Linked DNA regions of Rubripirellula tenax. The protein of the gene in region 1 interacts with the protein of each later gene in a pairwise test. Links are inferred from orthologs where the notes say so. Each region holds a gene or a part of one and is shown on either strand. Other genes may lie near its edges.

Region 1 (7,055 bases):
CGTGGATCGAAGACACGCGATGAACGATTCGTCGGTTCCAACGTGGCACCCGTCACGCAGGCCGGTGGTGTACTTGCCGGTGTCAATCCGAACGGAACTCCCGTATCAGTTGAACGCGACGTGTTCGCCTTCGCTCCGGAAGCCAACTTCAAGATCGGATACAACTTTCGCAAGAACGTTGCCTTCACTGTCGGCTACAGCTTCATCTACTTCGATAACGTCGCCCTGAACGGTGGCACCATCGACCGGATGGTTGACGGCGTGAATGTTACGGACTTCACCAACCCGACATTCAACGGCGTCAACGATGGCGACGACGGATTGTGGGTCCATGGTCTCGACCTGGGCGTTGTCATCGACTTCTAAGCGGCGAATATCGTCCGGCGGCTCCGACTCGAAAAGCAGTCCGGAACACCGCTTTGGAGTCGCCACACGCGAAAATAACCATTTGAAGCTTGGCGGAAATGTCCGCCAAGCTTCTTTCGTTGGTGATTTGCGATTGATGACGGACGGCGTGCAACTGATGATGGAAGCCCTTTGCATCATCCGCCGTTAGCCTTCAAGAATACGATCCGCATGTCATCTCCCGTCATTTTCGGTCTCTGGCCCCTCGCCGGCGTCACAACCATCGGTGTCACCTCCCAAGACGCTGACGCGACGATGACCGCGGCCATCGATGGCGGCATCACAGCTTTTGATACCGCGTTCAGCTACGGCTACGACGGCGAGAGCGATCGACTTCTGGGACGCTACCTCCGGGGCGACCGCGATCGGTTTGCCGTCACGGGCAAAGTCGGCCAACGCTGGTCGGCTGATCGCAAGCGAGTTGTCGATGGGCAACCCACGACATTGGTCGCCGATGCCGAAACATCGCTCAAGCGAATCGGAATCGAAAAGTTCGACCTGCTGATGTTGCATTCGCCCGATCCGAGTGTCGCCATCGAAACTTCAGCGGAAGCGATGGGCGATCTGATGAATCGCGGACTAGCGGTTCGCGTCGGTGTCTGCAACGTGGACGAGGACCAGTTGCGACGTTTCTCCGGTGCAGTCGCATGTTCGTCGGTCCAGTGCCCGTTGAATCTGTTGCAACGGCAATCGCTAGATCACTTCATTCCCGCGGCCGCAAAGGCCGGGTACGACGTCCACGTTTATTGGGCGTTGATGAAGGGTCTGTTGGCCGGACGAATCGCTCGCGATCACGTGTTTGCCGAAGGCGACAGTCGGCCGAACTATGAAGTCTTCCAAGGCGACGCTCGATCGCACGCCCACGATGTGCTGGACAAGATGCAAGGCATTCGCGAATCGACCGGCAAAACGATTGCCCAATTGTCGATCGGCTGGGCGGCTTCTCAGCCCGGCGTGGCGGCGACATTGGTCGGAGCTAGACGTCCGGAACAAGCAGCGGAAATCGCCGCTGCGACGCGGTTGACCGCCGATGAACTGGCAATGCTTGACGCAATCGTCTAGGCGAGGCTCAGCTTCGTTTCTGGCGTTTCCGTCCCGATGGGGCGAACTTCTTTTGGACTTCAACGATCGCTTCGACCAAGCGGTCGGCTTCTTCGATCGTGTTGTAGAAGTAAAAGCTTGCTCGCGCCGTTGCGGCCAAGTTCAAATGATGATGCAAGGGCATCGTGCAGTGGTGGCCGGCTCGGACGGCGATGCCACGCGTATCCAAGTGCTGGGAAACGTCGTGAGCGTGAACGCCGGCAATGTGCAGCCCGATGATGCCGCCTTTTTTATCGGGTGTCGGGCCGACGATTCGCACTCCGTCGATTTGACGTAGCTGGGATTCGGCGTGTTCGCACAAAACATGCTCGTGTGCGGCGATGCGATCGAGTCCCACCGCGGTGATGTACCGCGTCGCGGCTGCCAAACCAATCGCTTCGGCAATCGGTGGCGTGCCAGCTTCGAACTTCTCGGGCAGCGCCGCCGACGTGAACCCCGACGTCGTCACGTCGCGAATCATGCCGCCACCACCCAAGAAAGGCGGCATCGCGTCGAGCAGCGACTCTTTTCCGAAAAGGACGCCGATGCCCGTCGGCCCGCAAATTTTGTGACCACTAAACGCGACAAAGTCGGCATCCCAAGCTTGCACATCGACGACTTGGTGCGGCGCCGCTTGAGCCGCGTCGACGAGCACCGTTGCACCATGGTCGTGAGCCAACTTGGTCCACCGGGCGACCGGGAAAATGGTTCCCAGCGTGTTGCTGGCCGCCGTCATCGCAAACATCTTTGGCTGGAACCGTTGCAGCGCCGCCGAGACGACTTCGTCGTTGATTGTATAGTCGTCGTTGATCGGCAAGAACTCGACACGGCATCCGCTGCGCTGGGCCAATTGGTGCCAGGGAACGATGTTGGCGTGGTGTTCGGCAATGGTCAGTAGGATGACATCACCGGGCCCCACGGTGGCATCGCCCCATGATCGTGCGACCGTGTTGATCGATGCGGTGGTGCCGGCGGTGAAGATCACCTCGCGCGCCGCGGCAGCGTTCAAGAAGGCGGCGACAGACTCTCTCGCTTGTTCGTACGCGTGCGTCGATTCTTCGCTGAGAGTGTGAATACCGCGATGAACGTTGGCATAGTACGAACGGTAGCAGTCGTTCATCGCTTCGATGACCGCTGCCGGACGCTGAGTACTGGCAGCGTTATCCAAAAATGCCAGCGAAGCGCCGCTGGCGACGCGACGTTCCAAAATCGGAAAATCGGCGCGATAGACGTTAGGGTCAAAATCGTTCGCGACGGCGGTGGCGGTCGGCGTCATGATTCTTCGCCCAAACTTGGACCGCCAAAACTGGCGCCGTCCTCACCATTGGTTGCTTCGCCGGGGCTGCCGACGGGCGAATGAACCGCGGTTTGCAAGACTCGCCAAGACAACAAACAGCATTTTTGCCGGTTCGGTGTCAGCTTGGGGCCGAAAAGTTCCAACATGTCGGTGGCCGAAAACTGCAGCACTTCCTTCAGCGACTTGCCTTCGATTTTTTCGATCAACATCGACGCCGATGCTTGGCTGATCACACAACCTTGGCCGTCAAACCACGCTTCATCGATCTTCCCATCGTCCGATAACTTCAAATCGATGTGGATCACGTCACCGCACAGCGGGTTCTTTCCGTCGTGGGCATGAGTCGCCGACTCAAACGGACCCCGGTGGTAGGGGTCTTCGTAATGGTCGAGAACGTGTTCTTCGTAAATATCTTGTTCGGACATCGCTATGGAGATCACGGGGTGATGTAGGCGGGAAGCAATTAAGTCTATGTTTGTTGTCAAAAATGGTCAGCCCCCCTCGCGCCCTGACAGGCCAGTACATCAGCCTACTAGCTACTGGCGTCGGCATCCCTAGGATGGGCCGACGTACTGACGCCCCCCTCGCCGAAAGATATTGCTGATGCGCGATAAGATTCACGAATCGGTCGGATTCCTGCGTTCGACTGCCATTGGCGGACTCTTTTTCCTCCTTCCGTTGGCGGTAACGCTGGGGTTGTTGGGCCAGGTCTACAGCATCGTCTCGGCGGTCGCCGTTCCGCTGGGCGATTCGCTGCCCGAGTGGGTTCCCGTCAACACGGCGACCGGAATCGCGTTTTTATTCTCGGCGTCTGTAGCGATCATCGTTTTCGCATGTTTCTTCGCCGGCGTGGTTGCACGACGGGCGATCGGGAAAAAGTTTTCGTCGACGATCGAGAAGCAACTGATCACGGTCTTTCCCAAGTATGCGATCTACAAGGACTTGTTGGCGGGAAACTTGAAGCACGACAGCGGCGGCCCATCGCTGAAGCCAGTATTGGTCACTTGCCCCGAGGGCTATCGTATTGCGATGGAAGCCGATCGTTTGCCAAGCGGATTGGTCGTCGTGTATTTTCCGGGCGCGCCCGACACTTGGATCGGTCATGTCGTCTTGGTACCGGCCGAACGAGTTCAGTCGACCGATTTGGACTTCAACGAAACGCTCGGTTTGTTCGAACGACTCGGTCGCGATTCGCGTCCGTTTCTCAATCCGATCGAAGGCATGATCACCGGTGCCGAATCGAAGTAGACTGGATGGCCCTTGAGCCACGCCCATGAAACCCTGCCGACACCCGACAACATTATCAGCGATATCGCAACGGACGACACGAACGCCTTCGATTTTGCCCCCGTTTGGTTGATCATTTGCAACGTCGTGGGTGTGGGTATTGGTTACGCCATCACGATCGTGCTCGCTCGGAATCTGCCCCAAGCCGATTTCGAACAATACATCGGCGCGATCGCCACGCTGGGGTTGTTGTCGTCGTTGGGCGAAGCCGGCTTTGGCAAGTTTGGGCTCAAAGCGATTCCGCAATACGTTGCGTCCGATCGAATCGATCGCCTCTCGGGCTACGTTCGATTCGCCATCGCGGGCACGCTGTTGACGTCGTTGGTTTTGGCGTTGGCGGCCACGTCGGTCGAACATTCGATCCGATCGGGATTGTCCGAACGGGTGATGGATCTGGGCTTGGTGTTCTTGCCCGCGATGGCGCTATTCGGAGTCGCAATCGATTTGATGCTGGCGTTTCGATACGCGTCGCTGGCGACGACGATCGCCCGAATCGCGGTGCCGATTGTGACATTGGCCGCGATCGGCTGGGTGGCAAGCCACGACGGGATGTCGGCCCGAAGTGCGGTCGTTTGTTTTGCCGGCGGCAGCCTGGTTGGCATGGTCGCATCGACGGCCTGCGTCGCTTGGATCAGTTTCCGACACACGCGATCAAAAAATCCGCGAGTTCCACCGACAACCAACGTGAAGTCATGGATCCTTGAAGGCGTCACTTACATGGCGTTCGGGTTCTCGGTCGCGTGGTTTTTCCGCGCCACGTTGGTGATCGCCCACCACGTGGAACACATCGAAGGCCAAGTCGCGCTGCTGGGGCCGGCCATGGAAACCGGTTGCTTGATCCTGCTGCTTTCGAAGTCCACCGACAAGTACTTTCAACCGACGATGTCCGAGATTCTGACCACGAACGACTACGCCAAAGGCGTCGTGATGAAGCGTCGGCGCCATCGTTTGTTGGCAATCGGGATCGCGATCTTCATGACGACCGTCGTCGTGATGGGTAAACCAATATTGGGGCTTTACGGCCAAGAGTATCGGTCGGCCTATGCGGCGACTTGCGTCATCGCGGCCGGTTCGAGCGTGTGGACGTACTTTTCGATTGCGCCGATCTTTTTGCTGTTCGCCAAAGAGCGGCGGCGACTGCTGATCAACCTGCTCGGGCATGCGGTGGTCATGGGCGGGCTAACGATCGTTTTGTTTCGCACTTACGGAGTCCTTGGCGCGGCGATCGCGTACTGCGTTACGGTGACTTCACTTTCTTTAATCAATGCCAAGATGGCGAATCGCCGTCTGGACCAAATGCAATCGGTGAACCATGTCTGATCGTCAACGCGCGGTCATCGTATTGATCATTGTCAATGCGATGTGGGGCGCGACGTTTCCGATCATGAGGGCGTTGAACCTACAAGTCGACGATCACTTTCCCCTAGCCGAAGGATCGGCTTGGCTGCGGACGGCATCCGCCGCATGGATGATCTCCATCCGTTTCGGATTGGCTTTGGTGATGTTCGTGATCCTTTTTCGCAACACGATGAAACGGGTTGGCAAGCCGCACCTGTTGGCTGGAATCGCGCTGGGATCCTTTTTTTATTGTGGACTGCTGTTACAGGTCATCGGACTCGGTTCGATCTCGGCATCCCGAAGCGGCTTTTTGACCAGTTTGGCCGTCGTATTCACGCCGTTGTTTTCAACCGTCATTCGGAAACGATTGCCACGAAGGACGGTGATGGCGGGTGTGGCATTGGCACTTGTCGGCGTGACGGTGTTGACCGAAATGGTACGGGTTCATCCCGGCGGCGTATCGCTTGCCTCGGACGTGATGGAGCGATGGTCTTGGGGGGACTCTGTAACGATTGTCGGCGCACTTTTCTTCAGCGCTCAGATCATTCTGATTGACTACTTCGGCAAACGCTACGAATCGATCGCCTTTACGCCGGGCATGTTTGCAACGGTAACGATTTTGGGCGCCATCACCTTTGCCGGTTTGAACGTCCGTGGGCCCGAAACCGCGATCCAGGCGTCTTGGGTCGACCTGATCGTTCAGCCACAATTCTTTGGCTTGATTGGGATTCTTGGTATGTTTCCGTCCCTGTTGGCGTTCGCTTGGATGAACAAATACCAACCCTTTTTGTCTGCGACACAGGCTGCGGTGATCTACACGACCGAGCCATTTTTTGCGTCGACGTGGGCAATGTTTCTGCCCGCCGTGATCGCGGGCAGCTGTGGGATCGCATACGCCAACGAAACATTCAGTTGGCCTCTGTTGATCGGCGGCGGTTTGATTCTTGCGGCCAACGTTTTAGCACTGTGGCCCGAACCACGCCGTGACGGGATCGGTTAGCATGGGTGACCATCACTTCAAACCCAGGAAATCGGTCGGACAATGAGCAAACGAACTTTCAAGATCGCAGTTTTGGGAGGCGACGGAATCGGCCCTGAAGTGTGTGACGAATCAGTGAGATTGCTTCAAGAGGTCGAGCGGCGATTGGCCGGCGTGGCCTTCGATTTTCAGCACCACAGCGTCGGCGTTGGTGAATACCAACGAAACGGCAACGCGTTGCCCGATTCGACGTTTGCGGCTTGCCAGTCTTCGGACGCGGTGTTGTTGGGAGCGATGGGGCTGCCCAACGTGCGATACCCCAACGGGAAAGAGATCGCGCCTCAGCTTGACCTTCGCGAGCGTCTGAAACTCTATGGCGGCGTGCGACCGATCCGTTTGTTCAACGAAGCCGACACGCCGCTGAAAAACTTTGGCGCCGGCGAGATCGACTTTGTGTTGGTTCGCGAGAGTACCGAAGGACTGTTTTACGGTCGCGATGCGGTGCTCGATCCGGACGCCGACGAAGCGTTCAACACGATGCGAATTTCACGCGAATGCACCGAACAGGTGTGCCGCTTGGCGTTCCAAATCGCTCGACAGCGCGACGGGATGAAAAAAGTGTCGTTGATCGACAAGGCGAATGTGTTGTCGTCGATGGTTTTTTTCCGC
Region 2 (7,212 bases), on another replicon or contig:
GATCCCCAACATCTTGGCGATTTCTTTGTTCGTCAAACCGAGTGCCATTTGGCGAAGCACTTCGCTCTCTCGCTGAGTCAAAGGCACTTCGATGTCCTGGCTCAAGCGAGGCGTCGCCAAGGCTCCCGTGACGCGGCGAAGTTCTTCCCGAGTCCAAGCCGACTCACCAGCCACTGCCGTGTTGAGCGATTCGATCAAACGCTCGCGAGTCGCCGACTTCAGCACGTAGCCCGATGCACCGAGCGCGACGGCGCGGGCAATGTATGTCGGGTTGTCGTAGGCGGAGAAAAGCACGATTGGCAGATCGGGATGGTCCAGCTTCATTCGCCCCAGCGCGTTCAACCCATCGCCACCCTCCATTCGGATGTCCATCAGCACGGCATCAGGAGTCGACTTTTCGACCGCTGCAAGTGCTTCTGCGGCTGTTGTTGCTTCGGCGGCAACATCCAATTCGGTTCCTTCGAGCATCACTTTTACGCCCAAGCGAATGATCTCATGATCATCCACAATCAAAATTTTCTTACTCATTTCATTATCCAAGTGTGAAGAAAAGCCACAGGTAAAACTGGATACCCCGGGACGAATTGTCCAACGAATCTTTTCGTAATCGGGCGTAGGGAACGCGGAGATCATGGCGATCGCTTGTGACAGGAATGAGTGAGACCACTCATCGCCGCTTCAAAACCACGCCGGACTGAATTCGGATGACGCTACAAAAGAACTGATCAACCTTCGTAGCAGCTCAAAACTTAATCACTTTCTCTCAATGGGGAGCCGATAGACAAGCTTGGAAATCGACGCGATTTGACAGCGACAGCCACGAATGACTGCTCACTCAAAACGCGTACCCAAGTAGGCCCCGTCATTAAGCTTGTGACGAAATTGATTGAAAATCTCAGACGCAAACTCTCGAACTGTTGAATTGTACCGCTAGGACAATCCCTCGTACCCCACGTGGAGTAGAAGTCGTCAAAAATATGTGGGGTGCCTGGCGGTCAACCGGAGAGCCATACCCGCTGGGTGGGGCTCGAACACGACGGATGCGGATGGGAAAAAAACCGGAAAGTATCGCAAAAATGCCGGATTTGACGATAAATCCGCGATTCTTCGGCCGGCAAACTTTGAAGTTCACAATTTGAATGCGCGCCGAAAGTGCGACAAAATGCCCTACCCTCTTTGCGATCAAAAAATGTGTACGACTAGCTATTCCGACAATTGAAAGGAGTGATCCGGGCGTATTTTCGACTAAAACCGCACCGGATCGCCGTCGAGTCACCTGAGCTTTCGAAGTTCTCACGCCGGACTACCGGCTGTTTGCGCGGGGCATCGCGTGGAGAACGACCCCCCATCACAGCGCATGCTTAGGCCCTCTCCAGGCTGGTGAACTTGGCGGAGGTCGCTATCCCGAACGTCTCGATTTTATATTTCGACGACGCCCTGCTCGTCAGAGCTACGCGGCGGAGCCACCATTTCCGGCCAATCGCTTCGTGGCGACCATGTCACGAAACTGGAGTCTTAGGTTCTTGAGCCAGAACACCAAGTAGACATTGGCCACGAAAGAAATCAGTAGCAAACCGTTGAACAAACGTTGGGCAGCGATCTCCGGCGCGGGCTCAAAGCTGATGGGGCTGGTCCCCACAGCCGGCGTTGTCGACACCGGATTCTGCGCAGCGGGGCGGGTTCTCGTCTCGTAGTCTGCACGGCTTGCCGGCGGATTTTCGCGATAAGCCGATGATTGTTCTTCGGGGTAACGGTCAGCATAGCTTCGATCCGTCTCGTACGCCGGACGCCGATTGTCGTAACCGGTGCTGGGGGCAGATACAGGCCGCGAAGGAGGCCAACGATCGTCCGCGGCTTGCCTTGATTGCCCATTGGTATCTCGGTCCGAAGGACTGGCAAACGCGGGCGGCGCGACGGAAGTCGAATCGTAAGTCCGCGGCTGGCGTGACTGGGTGCTATTCGTCGCGTAGCGCGGATCCACAGGTGGACTTGCCGCATTCGGGTAGGCACTCGAATTCGGGTAAGTACTCGCCGGGTAACCGAAACTGGAACTCGCCAATCCCAATCGTTCGCCGGGCATCAAATTGCGTCGGGTGTCGAAGATCCGTTCGCTTTCGTCAACGAACCAAGCACCCGCGTTCACCTGTGCGGTCGACAATCTTGAATCGGGCGTCGTGCTGGTGGCTTCGCGGTAATCGGGGCGATTCGGAGCAGCACCTGAAACGGATTCGTAGCCCGGTCGTGGACTCGTTGTCGTGGCGCGAGTTCTCGCAGCGGCGTCGTCCATTGCTAGCTGTTGCAACTCGCGGGCACGCTGGTCAGCCAGCAACTGTTCGTACTGGGTTGGCTGCGGCGTCGCGGGGTTGCGAGCGGCGGGGTTGCTGTTGGCTTGAACATCGCGACCGTAGGCCGTGGGTGTCGAAAGTCCAGCCGGTGGCCGACCAAAGGTATCGGTCGAACGCAGGCCTGTCGTCGCGAACGGATTGGTTTCATTAGCATCTCGTGCCGCCGGATTCGTCGACGGCGAACCATTCCGAGACGCCAACGAGGGATCTCCCCACGAATTGTCTCGGGTCGCGGGCGATGTGGACGGCCAACCCTGTCCCGATTGGTTGTTGCCCAAATTGGGAGGCCCGACGAACGCAGGCGGTTCAAACGATGAATTGCTTCCTGTGCGAGACCGGGTCGCTGGCGGCGGTACCACGCCCGACAATCTAGGATCCGCGCCAGCGGCAGCCGCATTGGCGTTCGCATTTCCACCGCCAAAAGCGCGTTTGAGTTGCTCTCCGGCCCGGTCAACGATCTCGCGTCCGGCTTGGTCGAAGTTCTTGCGAGCGTTATCGGGGATGTCGGCGAGTGACGGGGGCAGCGAATTTGGGAAACTGAATCCGGACTGACCTGTGGAACCCGATTGAGGATCGGGCTTCATCAAAGTTGTTTGGGCGGACGAGGTGAGCACGCCATCGCCGGAGGCTGGATTCGACATTTGAGGGATTGGAATCGGCGAAACGTCCGATTGGGCGACCGTGCCGAGCGGTGTTTTCCGCGGCAACGGGCCGTCGCCGACGCGAATCACGATTTTGCTGACTCGGCCGCGCACGCGCGGATCAATCGCACTGCTGATCTCACCGATCCGCCGCAATTGATCAATTTCCGAGGGCGGTACTTGAACGATGTATTCCACACCGTCGCCGCTCTCATCGGGTTGCCATCCGTACGTGATCCCCATGCCCATGGAGGCGATCAACATTAGCACCGGGACTCCGCCCATCGCTGTATCCTTCAGTGACGTTTTGGAACTGAGAGAGTTTAATGTGCCATCCGCGCAGCCTCTCTCTCAGGTTTCACGCCAATCCTAACGGCGACCCGGCGACGGGGTAAAGAGAGATTCTGTGGGCAATTGGCACCGTGGAACGCGGCCCCAACAAAACGGGCAATGTGCGTGCTTTGGCGAAGCTCGCATCAAGCCAGATTCGCCAGCCGATCTCGGGCCTCGACCAGAATCGCGGACGCCCGTTCCATTTCATCCATGGTGTTGAACCGCCCGATTCCAAACCGGGCACTCCGCCGTGCTTCGGACTCGCTCAACCCCATTGCCATCAACACATGACTGGGCGTCGGATCAACGTTGCTGCACGCCGACCCGGTGCTGAACGCGACTTCGGCTGCCGCCGCCATCCACGATTCGCCCTCGATCGTCGGCAGTCGAAAGTTCAGGTTTCCCGCCAACCGATCGTCGCCACCGAGCGCGGGCCCGTTCAATTCGATGCCCGCGATGCCGTCGCACAGTCGCTGCCACAACGTGTCTCGCATCGCCCGAATACGGACTCGGTCGGCGTCCATCGATTCGGTACAGATTTCGAGGGCACGCGCCAGACCGACAGCCATCGCCGGTGCCATCGTGCCACTTCGGATGCCTCGTTGCTGGCCGCCGCCAACGATTTGCGGCCGCAACCGGATACGTCGATCGCCTCCGCCGACCACCAGCACACCGATTCCCTTGGGCCCATAAAATTTGTGCGCCGAACCGCTGACCAAGTCGATATCCATTGCCGCGATGTCGATCGGCGAGCGGCCCAATACTTGGGTCGCGTCACAGTGCAGCACTGCGCCGCGGTCATGAACCAGATCCGCGATCGCTCGCATTGGGGCGATCGAGCCGACTTCATTGTTCGCGGCCATCACCGAAACGATGGCCGTATCGTCATCGATCGCCGCGGCCAATCGATCGATGTCGACGATGCCGGCGCCGGGCGAACCGCTTTGAATCACAGGGACAATGGTGACGCGAAACCCGTCTCGTTTCAGGTCCTCGACCACATCCAAGACCGCCGGATGCTCGGTCGTGACAGTCACAATGTGGCGGCGTTTTTGGCGAGGATGCAAACACACGCCGCGAATCGCCAAGTTGTTTGACTCGGTCGCGCCGCTGGTGAAAACGATCGAGTCGGGCTTCGCACCGACAAGGCCAGCCACTGTGGCGATGGATCGACCAATGATGTCCGCGGCCGCAATCCCCGCGGCGTGGCTGCTGTGTGGGTTCCCGTATTCCTGGGTCAACCAGGGCAACATCGCATCGACGACCGCAGTGTCGCAGCGAGTCGTCGAATGATTGTCCAGATAAATCATGAGCGTTCGATCAACCGTAGATTGCGTCGATGGCCAATTGGCTCCACGTTTCCAAACCGTCGCGTTCTGCCTTCAGCGTTTCGACCGCGACGAAGCCGCCGTCGGCCAAGTCGGCTTCGTTACTTTTTACTTCCGGACTCTTCAACACGAATCGGTGGACGACGCCGACGTGAACCTTGCCGACGTCGTTGGACGGATCGTATATCAGTCCGGCTTTTGATTCGGTGTAGTCCGAGGCGAGCTGGATTTCTTCGGCGAGTTCTCGCTGCATTCCGGTCGCGTATGGATCGGCACCGCCGGCGGCGTCTTCTTCGCTGATGTGACCGCCAATGCCGACGCTACGTTTTGCGTGAAGGCGTTTTTCACCTGAACCGCCGCCCCGAGTGTACGTGAACAGGTGGACGACTCCGTCGCCGTCGGTCCATTCCAGCAAAACGTACGGGATCAATTGCTTGAACGACGGATCTGTTTCCATCTGACTGCGCGGGTGAAACGCCAACGCATCACTGGCCAGAATCGGTTGCAAGAATCGATCCACATCGGGCTCGAATCCATTGAGATCGCCGATCGCATCAATGACGGAAGCGGGAATAACGAGGATATGTTCTTCTTTGGCCGACAAGTCGATGGCTCCGGTTGAAACGCGGCGGATGGTGATGCGTCAGTTGATGCGTATCGACGCCGAAGCTCAAGTAGGCGACGGTCGCACCGCCGCCAACGCATCCCCTGTCAATGTGAACGAGTCTTGGTAGCCGCGGCCGGCAATCGTCCCCACCATTTCTAGCTTCACCTTCGTCGGCGATTCCGAAGCGGCCTTATCCCACCACTGCGACGGCGGTGCGGAAGCATCGAATTCGATCCGCTGATCTAGGACGCGACCTTGCACCGACTCGCCGGGGGATTCAATGTTTTCCACGCCGGTTTGCTCGGAATCACGCGGCGGCAAAACCCATCGGATTTCCAAATCGATCGGTTCCGCAGCCGACCACGGCAATCTCAAACCCATGGTTTTTCCGTCCTGGTCGGGCAACCAAAGCCGGCCGATCGAAGGCTGCTTTTCGAAAACGTATCGCCAGCAAAAGTAGACAACCACGGCGGAAACCGCCGCCAAAACCATCGGCACGATCGCGCCCCATTGCCCAGCCCCAATTCCCGAAATCGCGATCGTGACGGCCATGGCCAACGAAACACTGTGCAGACCCAGCATCGCGATCGACGACGAGCGTTTGCCCGCGTGATCGGAAACCAACCGATAACGCCCATCGTCCAGGCGCGGTGGTACAGTCGCCCACAAATACGCCAGTCCGGCAACACCGACGCTGCCGTGCGACATCAAAAACAAGAGCGTAAAACCGAGCATCGCCGATTGAATCCGACCATCAAGAACCGCTTGCGACGGATCGCTGGGATTGACCAAGCAAGTCATCGTGCCGGCCTCATTGGCAGCGTACAGTTCACGATGCAATGTTCTTGCGTAGGTGTCGCTGGACGAACCGACGTCAAAGAAGCTGACTCGATCGCTCACGAATTCCTGTGCACCAAACTGATACCGATAGCGACACTCGATCCGATAGGACGTTCCCTCGGAATCACGGTCTTCGTCGATCCGCAACACCTCGGCGGTCGCTGGCACGGACTGCCAACCCAGCCCACCGAACCAACGGGCCAGCCCGCCAAGCGTGACAACACCAAGTCCCAGTCCGGCAATCGCAAAGACGCCAAAGAAAATTAAACCAACGCTACGTTGCATCGTCGACGAGACTCCCAAAACAGCCGATTTCTATCGTCGTTGGTTATAAGGGCCGGAAAGAAGACTCGCCACCGCCGTTGCCAATCAACCTAAGGCGAGGACGGCAGCACGACCACTTTGCCGATGATTTTAGACTCGGGGATCGGGCCATGATCGCGGCTGTCGATCGAAATGGGTACGTTGTCGCCAAGGACAAAGTATTGCCCGTCGCCGAGGGCGATCGGATATCGGCTGCGGTCGTCACGCCGCCGAAGTCGGTACAACACCGATCGGTAGATCGACAAACCGGCTACGGCGGCGGAACCAGACTGGATGCGGAAGGCGATGGGCGTCTCCGGTGCAAGCTCATGTAGCTTGCCGGAGAACAGTTGGTCCGCCGAGATATAAACCTTCTCACCCGCACGAAGCATCACGTCCGCGAAGCAGATTCCTGAGTCGCCGTACTGAAGCACTCGCAACACGGCATCCGTCGAAGCGTCGATCACGTCGCAGCAGAGTTCAAGATTTTGAACCGATTCAAGTGGACGAGACAGGCCCAGGTTGACCGGATAGTCGTCCCACACGGGACTGGGGCGGTTTTGGTCGTGCACGCTTGCGTGGTGATAAACGATCCATGTCGCGTCGCGAGCATCCAAGCTCCAATGTCGATCCTCGGATCGAATGGTCGGACGCCATCGCGACACCGCACGATGATCGTCCAAGTCAACCGGTAATCGAGCCTCGCTTCGAATCGCCCGATCATTCACCCGCAATTCTAATCCGCGAAGTCCAATAGTGGCTCCGGGAACACCGACGATGCGTTTGACGCTGGCAAGATCGTCGCGATGAAAGGC

The links.
Region 2: the proteins of sufU (region 1) and Poly51_RS15170 interact in binary tests that used the Escherichia coli proteins (3 or more experiments, as listed by UniProt). The link is inferred for Rubripirellula tenax from one-to-one orthologs.

Annotation. Positions count from the first base shown.
Region 1 is NZ_SJPW01000001.1:34,800-41,854, reverse strand. Bases 1,483-4,245 are described here. They hold sufU (Fe-S cluster assembly sulfur transfer protein SufU), read right to left. Parts: upstream 3,208-4,245; coding sequence 2,758-3,207; downstream 1,483-2,757. Other genes in these bases: Poly51_RS00155 (lipopolysaccharide biosynthesis protein), read left to right, coding at 4,043-4,245; Poly51_RS00160 (hypothetical protein), read left to right, coding at 3,386-4,030; Poly51_RS00170 (aminotransferase class V-fold PLP-dependent enzyme), read right to left, coding at 1,483-2,761. Outside these bases: Poly51_RS00180 (BBP7 family outer membrane beta-barrel protein), read left to right, coding at 1-366; Poly51_RS00175 (aldo/keto reductase), read left to right, coding at 577-1,467; more of Poly51_RS00170, read right to left, coding at 1,475-1,482; more of Poly51_RS00155, read left to right, coding at 4,246-5,389; Poly51_RS00150 (DMT family transporter), read left to right, coding at 5,382-6,407; Poly51_RS00145 (isocitrate/isopropylmalate dehydrogenase family protein), read left to right, coding at 6,450-7,055. UniProt on the Escherichia coli protein: A scaffold on which IscS assembles Fe-S clusters. Exists as 2 interconverting forms, a structured (S) and disordered (D) form. The D-state is the preferred substrate for IscS.
Region 2 is NZ_SJPW01000004.1:163,754-170,965, reverse strand. Bases 2,547-5,466 are described here. They hold Poly51_RS15170 (cysteine desulfurase family protein), read right to left. Parts: upstream 4,630-5,466; coding sequence 3,463-4,629; downstream 2,547-3,462. Other genes in these bases: Poly51_RS15160 (DUF3592 domain-containing protein), read right to left, coding at 5,318-5,466; Poly51_RS15165 (phosphoesterase), read right to left, coding at 4,640-5,251; Poly51_RS15175 (hypothetical protein), read right to left, coding at 2,547-3,271. Outside these bases: Poly51_RS15180 (response regulator), read right to left, coding at 1-528; more of Poly51_RS15175, read right to left, coding at 1,451-2,546; more of Poly51_RS15160, read right to left, coding at 5,467-6,379; Poly51_RS15155 (S26 family signal peptidase), read right to left, coding at 6,469-7,212. UniProt on the Escherichia coli protein: Master enzyme that delivers sulfur to a number of partners involved in Fe-S cluster assembly, tRNA modification or cofactor biosynthesis. Catalyzes the removal of elemental sulfur from cysteine to produce alanine.